3 regions of the Microbispora sp. H10670 genome follow, and region 2 is predicted to be linked to each of the others. Evidence: riboswitches for the same ligand, from Rfam matches in the RefSeq annotation. Region 2 holds a riboswitch; each other region holds the start of a gene.
The links. Region 2 has a riboswitch for S-adenosylmethionine ahead of HHX33_RS22475 (ABC transporter substrate-binding protein). Riboswitches for the same ligand answer to the same signal wherever they lie in the genome.
Positions count from the first base shown of each region.

Region 1: it holds a riboswitch for S-adenosylmethionine, as region 2 does, so the genes downstream of both, thrC (threonine synthase) here and HHX33_RS22475 (ABC transporter substrate-binding protein) in region 2, are expected to answer to the same signal.
Region 3: it holds a riboswitch for S-adenosylmethionine, as region 2 does, so the genes downstream of both, HHX33_RS32065 (aminotransferase class V-fold PLP-dependent enzyme) here and HHX33_RS22475 (ABC transporter substrate-binding protein) in region 2, are expected to answer to the same signal.

Region 1 covers NZ_JABBWW010000041.1:20,479-23,728, forward strand. The annotation lists gene HHX33_RS32705 (alpha,alpha-trehalose-phosphate synthase (UDP-forming)) at 1-767, opposite strand, end outside; gene HHX33_RS32710 (RNA polymerase sigma factor) at 870-1,421, shown strand; SAM riboswitch class I at 1,518-1,657, shown strand; gene thrC (threonine synthase) at 1,672-2,940, shown strand; gene HHX33_RS32720 (MoaD/ThiS family protein) at 2,986-3,250, shown strand, end outside.
Region 2 covers NZ_JABBWW010000016.1:171,883-175,132, forward strand. The annotation lists gene HHX33_RS22465 (response regulator transcription factor) at 1-419, shown strand, start outside; gene HHX33_RS22470 (sensor histidine kinase) at 412-1,527, shown strand; SAM riboswitch class IV at 1,670-1,780, shown strand; gene HHX33_RS22475 (ABC transporter substrate-binding protein) at 1,964-3,250, shown strand, end outside.
Region 3 covers NZ_JABBWW010000038.1:17,413-20,662, reverse strand. The annotation lists gene HHX33_RS32070 (NADH-quinone oxidoreductase subunit D) at 1-119, opposite strand, end outside; gene HHX33_RS32065 (aminotransferase class V-fold PLP-dependent enzyme) at 174-1,448, opposite strand; SAM riboswitch class IV at 1,498-1,613, opposite strand; gene HHX33_RS32060 (cytochrome P450) at 1,692-2,891, shown strand; gene HHX33_RS32055 (antibiotic biosynthesis monooxygenase family protein) at 2,871-3,188, opposite strand; gene HHX33_RS32050 (SAM-dependent methyltransferase) at 3,198-3,250, opposite strand, start outside.

The DNA.
Region 1 (3,250 bases), on a different contig from region 2:
GCGTCGCCGTCCACCCCGAGCGGGTGCACGCCGATCCGGGTGGTCCTGCCGCCCCAGGTCACCGTACGGGCCGCGTGGTCCACCCGCGCCCCGAGCAGGGCGGCGCAGCAGTCCATGAAGGCGCGCGCCCAGCGGGCGGTGAGGAAGCCGGCGTGGTCGGCGCCGAGGATGCCCGACAGCACCTCCGCCGCGACGTCCTCGGGCAGCAGCGCGAAGTACTCCGGCGGGGCCCAGGGCGTGTGTGAGAAGTGGCCGATGCGCAGGTCGGGCCGTTCGACCCGGAGCATCGCTGGGGTGAGCGTCAGGTGGTAGTCCTGCACCATCACGCGGGCCCGGTGCGTGGCCTCCTCCGCCAGCGCGAGCGCGAACGCGCCGTTGTAGGTGCGGTACGACTCCCATTCACGCGCGAACCGGGTGCCGAACTCGGGGGAGAAGGGCGTGTTGTAGAGCAGGTGGTTGACGAACCACAGGGTCGAGTTCGCCACCGCGTTGTAGGCCCGGTGGAAGACCGCGGGCGGGATGTCCAGCATGCGGATGGGCCCCGTCTCGAACGCCCGGTCGAGCCGGCCCCCCGGCGCCTGCCGCACCGCCCCGCGGTCGCCGTCCGACAGCGCCGCGCAGACCCACAGCACGTCGGTGTCCCTGACCACGTCCGACAGCCCGGACACGAGCCCGCCGCCGCCCCTGCGCATGGTCAGGCCGCCGTCCTCCGACAGGGTGAAGGACACCGGGCCCCGGTTGGACGCGATCAGGATGGAGCTGCTCATTGGGGTTTCCCCTCGATCAGAGCGGGCGCGCATGCCGGAAGATTAATAAAAGCGGACCTCCATCAATAGGATGTCAACCGATCGCGGGAGGGCTGGAACGGGATGGCACTGGACGACGTCACCGAGGAGCTGGCCGGATCGGCCGCCCGGGGAGATCACCGCGCCCTCGGTGAGCTGCTGCGGCGCATCGAGCCCGACGTGCTGCGGCACTGCGAGCGGCTACTACCGTACCGGCAGGACGCGGAGGAGGCGGCGCAGGACACGCTGCTCGCCGTGGCCCGCAACATCGCCCGGTTCGAGGGCCGGGCCAAGTTCAGCACCTGGCTGCACATCGTGACCGTGAACTGCGCCAGGACGACCTACCGGTCGCTCAAGCGGCGCTCGTCCGAGCAGGCGGAGGAGCTGCCCGAGCAGCGGCCGGACCCGCGGCGGGTGAGCGTCATCGCGGGGTCGCGGCTCGACCTGCTCGACGCGATGGAGGCGCTGGAGGCCGAGCGGCCCGACCTCGCCCAGGCGCTCGTGCTGCGCGACATCTGCCAGCTCGACTACTCCCAGGTCGCCGACCAGCTCGGCATTCCCCTCGGCACCGTCAAGTCCCGGATACACCAGGCGCGCAAGTACGTGCAGAGCGCGCTCGGCGAGGCCTACGGCTGATACAAACCATCTCGCCATCTGAGACGGCGGAACGGACACAGGGGACGCCGGGGTACAGTGCTGGAGGACCTTTTTCGAAGGTTCTACAACTGAAGATGCTCATCCAGAGGGGTGGAGGGACCGGCCCTGCGAAGCCCCGGCAACCTCCCCGGTGTCGAACTCGTGCCCACGAGGCCCGGCCGGGACAGGTGCCAATTCCGGCTCGCGGCCAGGGCGGTCGCGAGCGAAGATGAGGGAAAGGCCTCGCTTCATGGCGCACATCAGCACCGCGACCCCCACCACCGCCACCGACTTCGGCCCTGCCACCGGTCTGTCCTGCCGCGAGTGCGGCGCCCACTACGACCTCGGCCCGATCTTCGCCTGTACGGAGTGTTTCGGCCCCCTTGAGGTGGCGTACGACTTCGGAGAGGTCCGCCGGGAGGACATCGCGGCGGGCCCGGCGAACATCTGGCGGTACCGCTCCCTGCTTCCCGTCCCCGCCGGGGTGGCGGACAAGCCCAACCTGCAGCCCGGCTGGACCAAGCTCGTGCGGGCCGACCGTCTGGCGGCCGAGCTGGGGCTGCGGTCGCTGCACGTCAAGGACGACTCCGGCAACCCGACCCACTCCTTCAAGGACCGGGTCGTCGCGATCGCGGTCGAGGCCGCGCGCGCCTTCGGCTTCCACACCCTGTCGTGCTCGTCCACCGGCAACCTCGCGGGCGCGGTGGGCGCGGCCGCCGCCCGGGCCGGGCTGGACTCCTGCGTGTTCATCCCCGCCGACCTGGAGCCGGCCAAGGTCACCATGGCCGCGGTGTACGGCGGCCGCCTGGTCGCCATCGACGGCACCTACGACGAGGTGAACCGCTTCTGCTCCGAGCTCATCGGTGACGAGCTGGGCGAGAAGTGGGGATTCGTCAACGTCAACCTCCGGCCCTACTACGCCGAGGGTTCCAAGACGCTGGCGTACGAGATCGCCGAGCAGCTCGGCTGGCGGCTGCCCGAGCAGATCGTCGTCCCGGTGGCCTCCGGCTCGCAGCTCACGAAGATCGACAAGGGCTTCCGCGAGCTGATCAAGCTCGGCCTGGTCGAGGAGCGGCCGTACCGGATCTTCGGCGCGCAGGCCGAGGGCTGCTCGCCGGTCTCCCGCGCGTTCAAGGCCGGGCAGGACGTCGTGCAGCCGGTCAAGCCGGACACCATCGCCAAGTCGCTGGCCATCGGCAACCCGGCGGACGGGCCGTACGTGCTCGACATCGCCCGCCGTACGGGCGGCGCGGTGGAGGACGTGAACGACGGCGAGGTGGTCGAGGCGATCCGCCTGCTGGCCCGGACCGAGGGCATCTTCGCCGAGACCGCGGGCGGCGTCACGGTCGGCGTGCTGCGCAAGCTCGTGCGCGAGGGCCGCCTCGACCCCGAGGCCGAAACCGTGGTGCTGAACACCGGCGACGGTCTCAAGACACTTGACGCGGTGGCCGAGCAGGCCCGTCCGTCCGCGGTCATCCGTCCCTCCCTCGACGCCTTCCGTGCGGCATTCGCCAACTGAAAGCGTTATCACAGGCCCATCGGCAGCAACGAAAGCGAGTGAACAATGAGCGTTTCCGTGCGGATTCCGACGATTCTGCGGACGTACACCAACGGCGTCGCGGAGGTAAGCGGGGAGGGGGGAACGCTCCGCGAGGTCCTGCAGAAGCTGGATGCGGACTATCCGGGCATCGGAGGTCGAATCCTGGATGAGACGGGCAAGATCCGGCGTTTTGTCAACGTCTATGTCGGAGAAGAGGACGTCCGTTTCGCCGATGGGCTGGACACCGCCACGCCGGACGGGGTACAGATTTCGGTCATCCCCGCCGTCG
Region 2 (3,250 bases):
GCGCCGACGACTACCTCACCAAACCGTTCGAGCTCCGGGAGCTCGTCCTGCGGCTGAGGGCGCTCGACCGCAGACGCGCGTACGCCCGGCCCCCGGTTCGCGAGATCGCGGGCCTGCGGCTCGACCCCTTCCGCCGGGAGGTGTTCCGCGGCGGACGCTACGTCGCGCTCACCCGCAAACAGTTCGCCGTGCTGGAAGTCCTCGTCGCCGCCGAGGGCGGGATCGTCAGCGCCGAGGAGCTGCTGGAACGGGCCTGGGACGAGAACGCCGACCCCCTCACCAACGCCGTGCGCATCACCGTCTCCGCGCTGCGCAAACGGCTCGGCGAACCATGGGTCATCGCCACGGTGCCCGGTGTCGGCTATCGGATCGACACCGGCATCGCCACGGGGACGGGCCCCGGCAGCACGCATGGATAGGCGCCCAGGGCTCAGCACCCGGCTGAAACTCACCCTCAGCTACGCCGGATTCCTCCTGCTCGCCGGCGCCCTCCTGCTGGCGGTGGTGTGGGTGTTCCTGCTGCGCTACGTGCCCGACGGCGCGCTCGGCACCGGGCCGGGGGCCGCCCCGCCCGGGGCGGCGCCCCTGCGGTTCATCCCCAACCGCACCGACCTCCAGCGCGCCTTCGTCCCCCGCGCGGGCCAGGCACTGGCCTTTCTGCTGACGTTCGGCCTGCTGGGCGGATGGCTCCTCGCCGGCCGGATGCTCGCACCGCTCACCCAGATCACGGACGCGGCCCGGCGGACGACCGCGAACGGGTCGCTGTCCCACCGGATCCGCATGAAGGGCCGCCGGGACGAGTTCCGGGAGCTCTCCGACGCGTTCGACTCGATGCTCGACCGGCTCGAGTCCCACGTCGCCGAGCAGCGGAGGTTCGCCGCGAACGCCTCCCACGAACTGCGCACCCCGCTGGCGATCTCGCGGACGCTCCTCGACGTGGCCCGCCGGGACCCCACGCGGGACCGGGACGAACTCCTCGACCGCCTGCACACCGTCAACCAGCGGGCGATCGACCTCACCGCGGCCCTCCTGCTGCTCAGCCGCGGCGACCGCGGCGACTTCACCCGGGGGAGCGTCGACCTCTCCCTCGCGGCCGAGGAGGCCGCCGAGACGCTGCTTCCGCTCGCCGAACAACGCCGGATCACGCTGAACGTCACCGGCGGGGCGGCCCGGACCGAGGGCTCCGCCGAGCTCCTGGCGCGGATGGTGACGAACCTCGTCCAGAACGCGATCGTCCACAACCTCCCCGCCGGCGGCACCGTGACGGTCCACACCGAGGCGTACGGCGGCACCAGCCTGCTGCGGGTCGAGAACACGGGCCGCCCGCTCCCGCCGGAACTGATTCCGACCCTCACCGAACCCTTCCAGCGCGGAACGGAACGCGTGCGCACCGACGAGCACGCCGGCGCCGGTCTCGGCCTGGCCATCGTGCACAGCGTCGTCCGCGCCCACAACGGGACCCTCGATCTCGCTCCCGGCCCCCACGGCGGGCTCCTCGTCACCGTACGGCTTCCCGGCGCGCCGTAGGCACGGCCGCCCGGTTCGCCCCCGGCCGCTGCCGCGGGGCCGTGCCACTCGTCGTCACCGGACCGCCGCTCCTCGCGGAAAGGCCGGAATCCCCGGCGAAAGCGTGTTGACAGATTACCCTAGTTTTCCTACTTTATTTATAGGTATTGAGCGCCGACGCCAAGCCCCGGCTCGTCGGCCGGCAACCCTCGCACCGCGCGGGGTGCCCCGGGGAAAACCTGGCGGCGTGGCAGTCGCGCCGCAAGCGCGGGCCCCATCGGGGCTCCTGGTCATGGGGGCGTGCGCGGCACGCTCTCCGGGAGGCGGCATGGCCACTCACGGGGAGTTTCGGGCGGGCACAGGCCGGGACACGCCGCCTCCCCACTCCGCCGTCCCCTCTTGAACGCCGTTCCCTCTTGAACGCCGTCCCGTCTTGAACACCGAAAGGCTCTCCCCGATGTCCACGAACACGCGCTTATCCATCGGCGTCTCGCTTCTGGGGGTCCTCGCCCTCGCCGCCTGCGGCACGACAGGCAAGGACACCGCGGCGGGCAAGGCCCCCGCCGGGCCGGTCAAGGGCGGCACGCTGACGTTCGCCGTCAACACCGAGCCCTCCACCTGCCTCGATCCCCATCAGAGCCCCGCCGACGTGGCCGGCCTGTTCACCCGGCCCGCCCTGGACTCGCTCGTGTCGCTCGACACCGAGGGCAAGATCCACCCCTGGCTCGCCACCAAGTGGACCGTCTCGCCCGACCAGAAGACCTACACCTTCACCCTGCGCGACGGCGTGAAGTTCTCCGACGGCACGCCCTTCGACGCGGCGGCGGTCAAGGCCAACCTCGACCACATCGTGAACCCCGCCACGAAGTCGCAGCTCGCCGCGGGATACATCGAGCCGTACAAGGGCAGCGAGGTCGTCGACCCGCACACGGTGAAGGTCCACTTCAGCAGGCCGTACTCGCCGTTCCTGTCCGCCCTCGCCACCGCGTACTTCGGCATCGAGTCGCCGCGGTCGCTGAAGCAGCCGCAGGACGCGCTGTGCAAGAAGGTCGTCGGGTCCGGGCCGTTCGTGATCGACGAGTACGTGGTGCAGAAGGGCATCACCTACCACCGCAACCCCGGCTACTCCTGGGCGCCGGAGGGCGCCGGGCACACCGGGGAGGCGTACCTGGACAAGCTGGAGATCAAGGTCATCACCGAGGACTCCGTCCGGCTCGGCGCGCTGACCAGCGGGCAGGTCGACGGGATCGCCAGCGTGCCGCCGGTGAACGTCAAGCAGGTGCAGGGCGACCCCCGGCTGACCGTCACCACGCGGCAGGCGCCGGGCGGCAACTACAACTTCTACCCGAACACGACCTCCGGGCCGTTCGCCGACAAGCGGGTCCGGCAGGCGTTCCGCGACGGCATCGACTTCGCGACGATCGTCAAGAACCTCTACTTCGGGGCGTTCCAGCCCGCGGCGGGCCCCATCTCCCCGTCGACCGACGGGTACGACAAGACGCTCGAAGGAAAGACGAAGTACGACCCCGCGGCGGCCGCCCGGCTGCTGGACGAGGCCGGCTGGTCGGGGAAGGACGCCGAGGGCTACCGGACCAAGGACGGCAGGCGGCTGACGATCCGCTGGGGGTTCCTCAAGGCGTTCGCGCGTGAGCAGCGCGACACGCTGGCCGAGCAGATCCAGGCCGAGGCCAAGAAGATCGGCTTCGAGATCCAGTTCGTCTCCGGCACGGTCAACGAATGGCTG
Region 3 (3,250 bases), on a different contig from region 2:
TGCTGCGGCCCGATGTCGAGGATCAGGTCCTCCGTCGCGAGCCCTCCCGGCCGCACCGCGTCCGCCCCGGCCCCGATGCCCACCACTCGCTCGACACGCGGGCCGTCCTGCTCGGTCATACCGTCCATGCTTTCACGCCCGTCACCCACCGGCGAAAGCCACGGCGGTCGGGGTCAGGCGGGGGCGATTTCGCGGAGGGCGGTGATGAGGCGGTCGACGTGCTCCTCGGTCGTGCCGATGCCGATCGAGGCGCGTACGGCGCTCACCGTGCCGTCCGCGCAGCCCTCGTCCTCGGCGCCGCCGAGGAGGTGGCGGACGAACGGGTGGGCGCAGAACTTGCCGTCCCTGACGCCGATGCCGTGCTCGGCCGACAGGATCTCGGCGACCTCCCGGGCCGGGCGGCCCTCCACGACGAACGACACGATCCCGACCCGCGGGTGGTCCGGGCCCCACAGCGACAGTTCGCGTACGCCGGGGATCGCGGCGAGCCCGGCGCGCAGGCGGGCGAGCAGCCGCTCCTCCTCCCGCACCAGCGGGGTCCAGCCGGTCGCGGCGAGGGCGTCGCAGGCGGCGGCGAGCGCGACCGCGCCGAGCACGTTGGGCGTCCCCGCCTCGTGCCGAGCCTCGGGGTCGTCGCTCCACTCGGTGGTCTCGCCCACGGCTCGCACGGCTCCGCCGCCGCGCAGGTACGGGTCGGCGGCGGCGAGCCAGTCGGGCCGGCCGACGAGCACGCCCGCGCCGAACGGCGCGTAGAGCTTGTGCCCGGAGAAGGCGACGTAGTCGAGGTCGAGCGCGGCGAGGTTGAGCCCGCGGTGGGGGACGAGCTGGGCGGCGTCCACGGCGATCCGCGCGCCGTGCCGGTGCGCGATGTGCGCGAGCCCGGCGATCGGCCACAGCTCTCCGGTGACGTTGGACGCGGCGGTCACGACGAGCAGGGCCGGGCCCTCGATCGCCGCGAGGGCCTCGTCGGCGGCCCGGACGGCCTCGCCGGGGAAGGCGGGCGGCGCGAGCCGTACGGCGTCGGTCCAGGGCAGCAGCGAGGCGTGGTGCTCGGTGCCGAACACGACGACCGTGGTGCCCTCGGGGAGGCTGCGGGCCAGCAGGTTCATCGCGTCGGTGGTGTTGCGCACGAAGACGAGGGCGTCGCCGGGGCGGGCGCCCACGAAGGCCCGCACGGTGTGCCTGGCCTGCTCGTACCGCTGGGTCGTGAGCTGCGAGGCGTAGCCCGCGCCCCGGTGCACGCTGGAGTAGGCCGGCAGCGCCGCCGCGACGGCGGCGTTCACCGGCTCAAGACAGGGCGCGCTCGCCGCGTAGTCGAGGTTCGCGTACGGCACGAGCCGGCCGCCCCGGACCGGGACCTCCAGGTCGGCGCCCACGACCACCGGTACGCGCACCGGCTCGGACACGGGGTTGGCGGGCTGCTGCGGGACGAAGGTGAGAGCGGACAACGCCAGGCCTCCTCGGGTCGGGGACCCCTGCCATGGCGTCGTACGGCGGAGCCCGCGCTTGCCCGGCACACCGCGCGCCGGGCCCGGTCCTCACCCGGGGCACCCCGCCGCGAGCGCGAGGGTTGCCGGCCAGCAAGCCGGGGCTTGACGCTGGCACTCATGACCTGAGCGCACTATAACCCGGAGAACCGGCGATCCGGCAAGTCCCCTGGTGAGAGGCGCTTTACCGTTATGGTGTCCAATGTGAGGTTTGATCCCTGGAATCCGGAGTTCGTGGCTCACCCGTACGACGCCTACCGCGACCTGCGGGACAACGATCCGGTCAGCTTCTTCGAGCCGACCGGGCAGTGGCTGGTCGCCCGGCACGCCGACGTCAACACGCTGCTGCGCGACCGCCGCCTGGGCCGGTCCTACCTGCACACGGCCACGCACGAGGAGTTCGGCCGGGAGCCCGAGCCGGACTTCCAGGAGCCCTTCTGGCGGGTGATCCGGGCCGGGATGCTCGACGTGGAGCCGCCGGTCCACACCCGGCTGCGCCGCCTGGTGTCCAAGGCGTTCACGCCCCGGATGGTGGAGTCGCTGCGCCCGCGCGTACGGAGGATCGCGACGGAGCTGACCGAGGGGCTGGTCGAGCGCGGCGGCGGCGACCTGCTGGCCGAGGTGGCCGAGCCGCTGCCCGTCACCGTGATCGCCGAGATGCTGGGCGTGCCGGAGGCCGACCGCCACCTCCTGCGCCCCTGGTCGGCCGACATCTGCGGGATGTACGAGCTGAACCCGTCGCCGGAGGTCCAGCACACGGCCGTACGCGCGGCGACGGAGTTCGCCGAGTACCTGCGCGGGCTGGCCAGGGCGCGCAGGGAGCGTCCGGGCGACGACATGATCTCCGCGCTCGCGCAGGTGGTGGACGACGGGGACCGGCTCACCGAGGACGAGCTGATCGGCACCTGCGTGCTGCTGCTCAACGCCGGGCACGAGGCCACGGTCAACGCCACCGGCAGCGGGTGGTGGGCGCTGTTCCGCAACCCCGGCGAGCTGGAGCGGCTGCGCGCCGACCCCGGCCTGATGCCGGCGGCGGTCGAGGAGCTGCTGCGTTACGACACCCCGGCGCAGATGTTCGAGCGGTGGGTGCTGGAGGACGTCGAGGCCGGCGGGGTGGCGATCCCCCGGGGTGCGGAGATCGCGCTGCTGTTCGGCTCCGCCAACCGGGACCCCGAGGTCTTCGCCGACCCCGACCGCCTCGACGTCGGCCGGGCGGACAACCCGCACATCTCGTTCGGTGCGGGCATCCACTTCTGCCTCGGCGCGCCGCTCGCGCGGGTCGAGATGGCGGAGTCGTTCGGCGCGCTGCTGCGGCTGGCGCCCCGCCTGGAGCTCGCCGAGGAGCCGACCTGGAAGCCCAGCTACATCATGCGCGGCCTGGAGTCACTGAAGGTCGCCGTCTGACACGCTGACCGTGTGGTGGGTGACCGTGGTGTCGTAGCCGAGCAGGACGGCCTGGGCCGCGGGCTCGACGACGGCCGTCGCGGGGTCCTCCCCGGAGAAGCGGCGGATCGCGTCCATCGAGTCCCACAGGGTCATGACCTCGATCTCCACCCGGCCGTCGGTGTCGCGCCGCAGCAGGTAGGCGCCGCGGTGCCCGGCCATGCCGCGCAGGGAGGGCAGGACCGCCTCGGTGAAGTGCCGCTCGTAGCCGTCGGCGCCCTCCGGGGTCGCGCTCGCGCGCCAGATTCTCGCGATCATGATGTCTCCTCATCCACACCGGGACTGGCTGAGCCAGCCGAAGCCGCCGAGGCCGGCGGGGT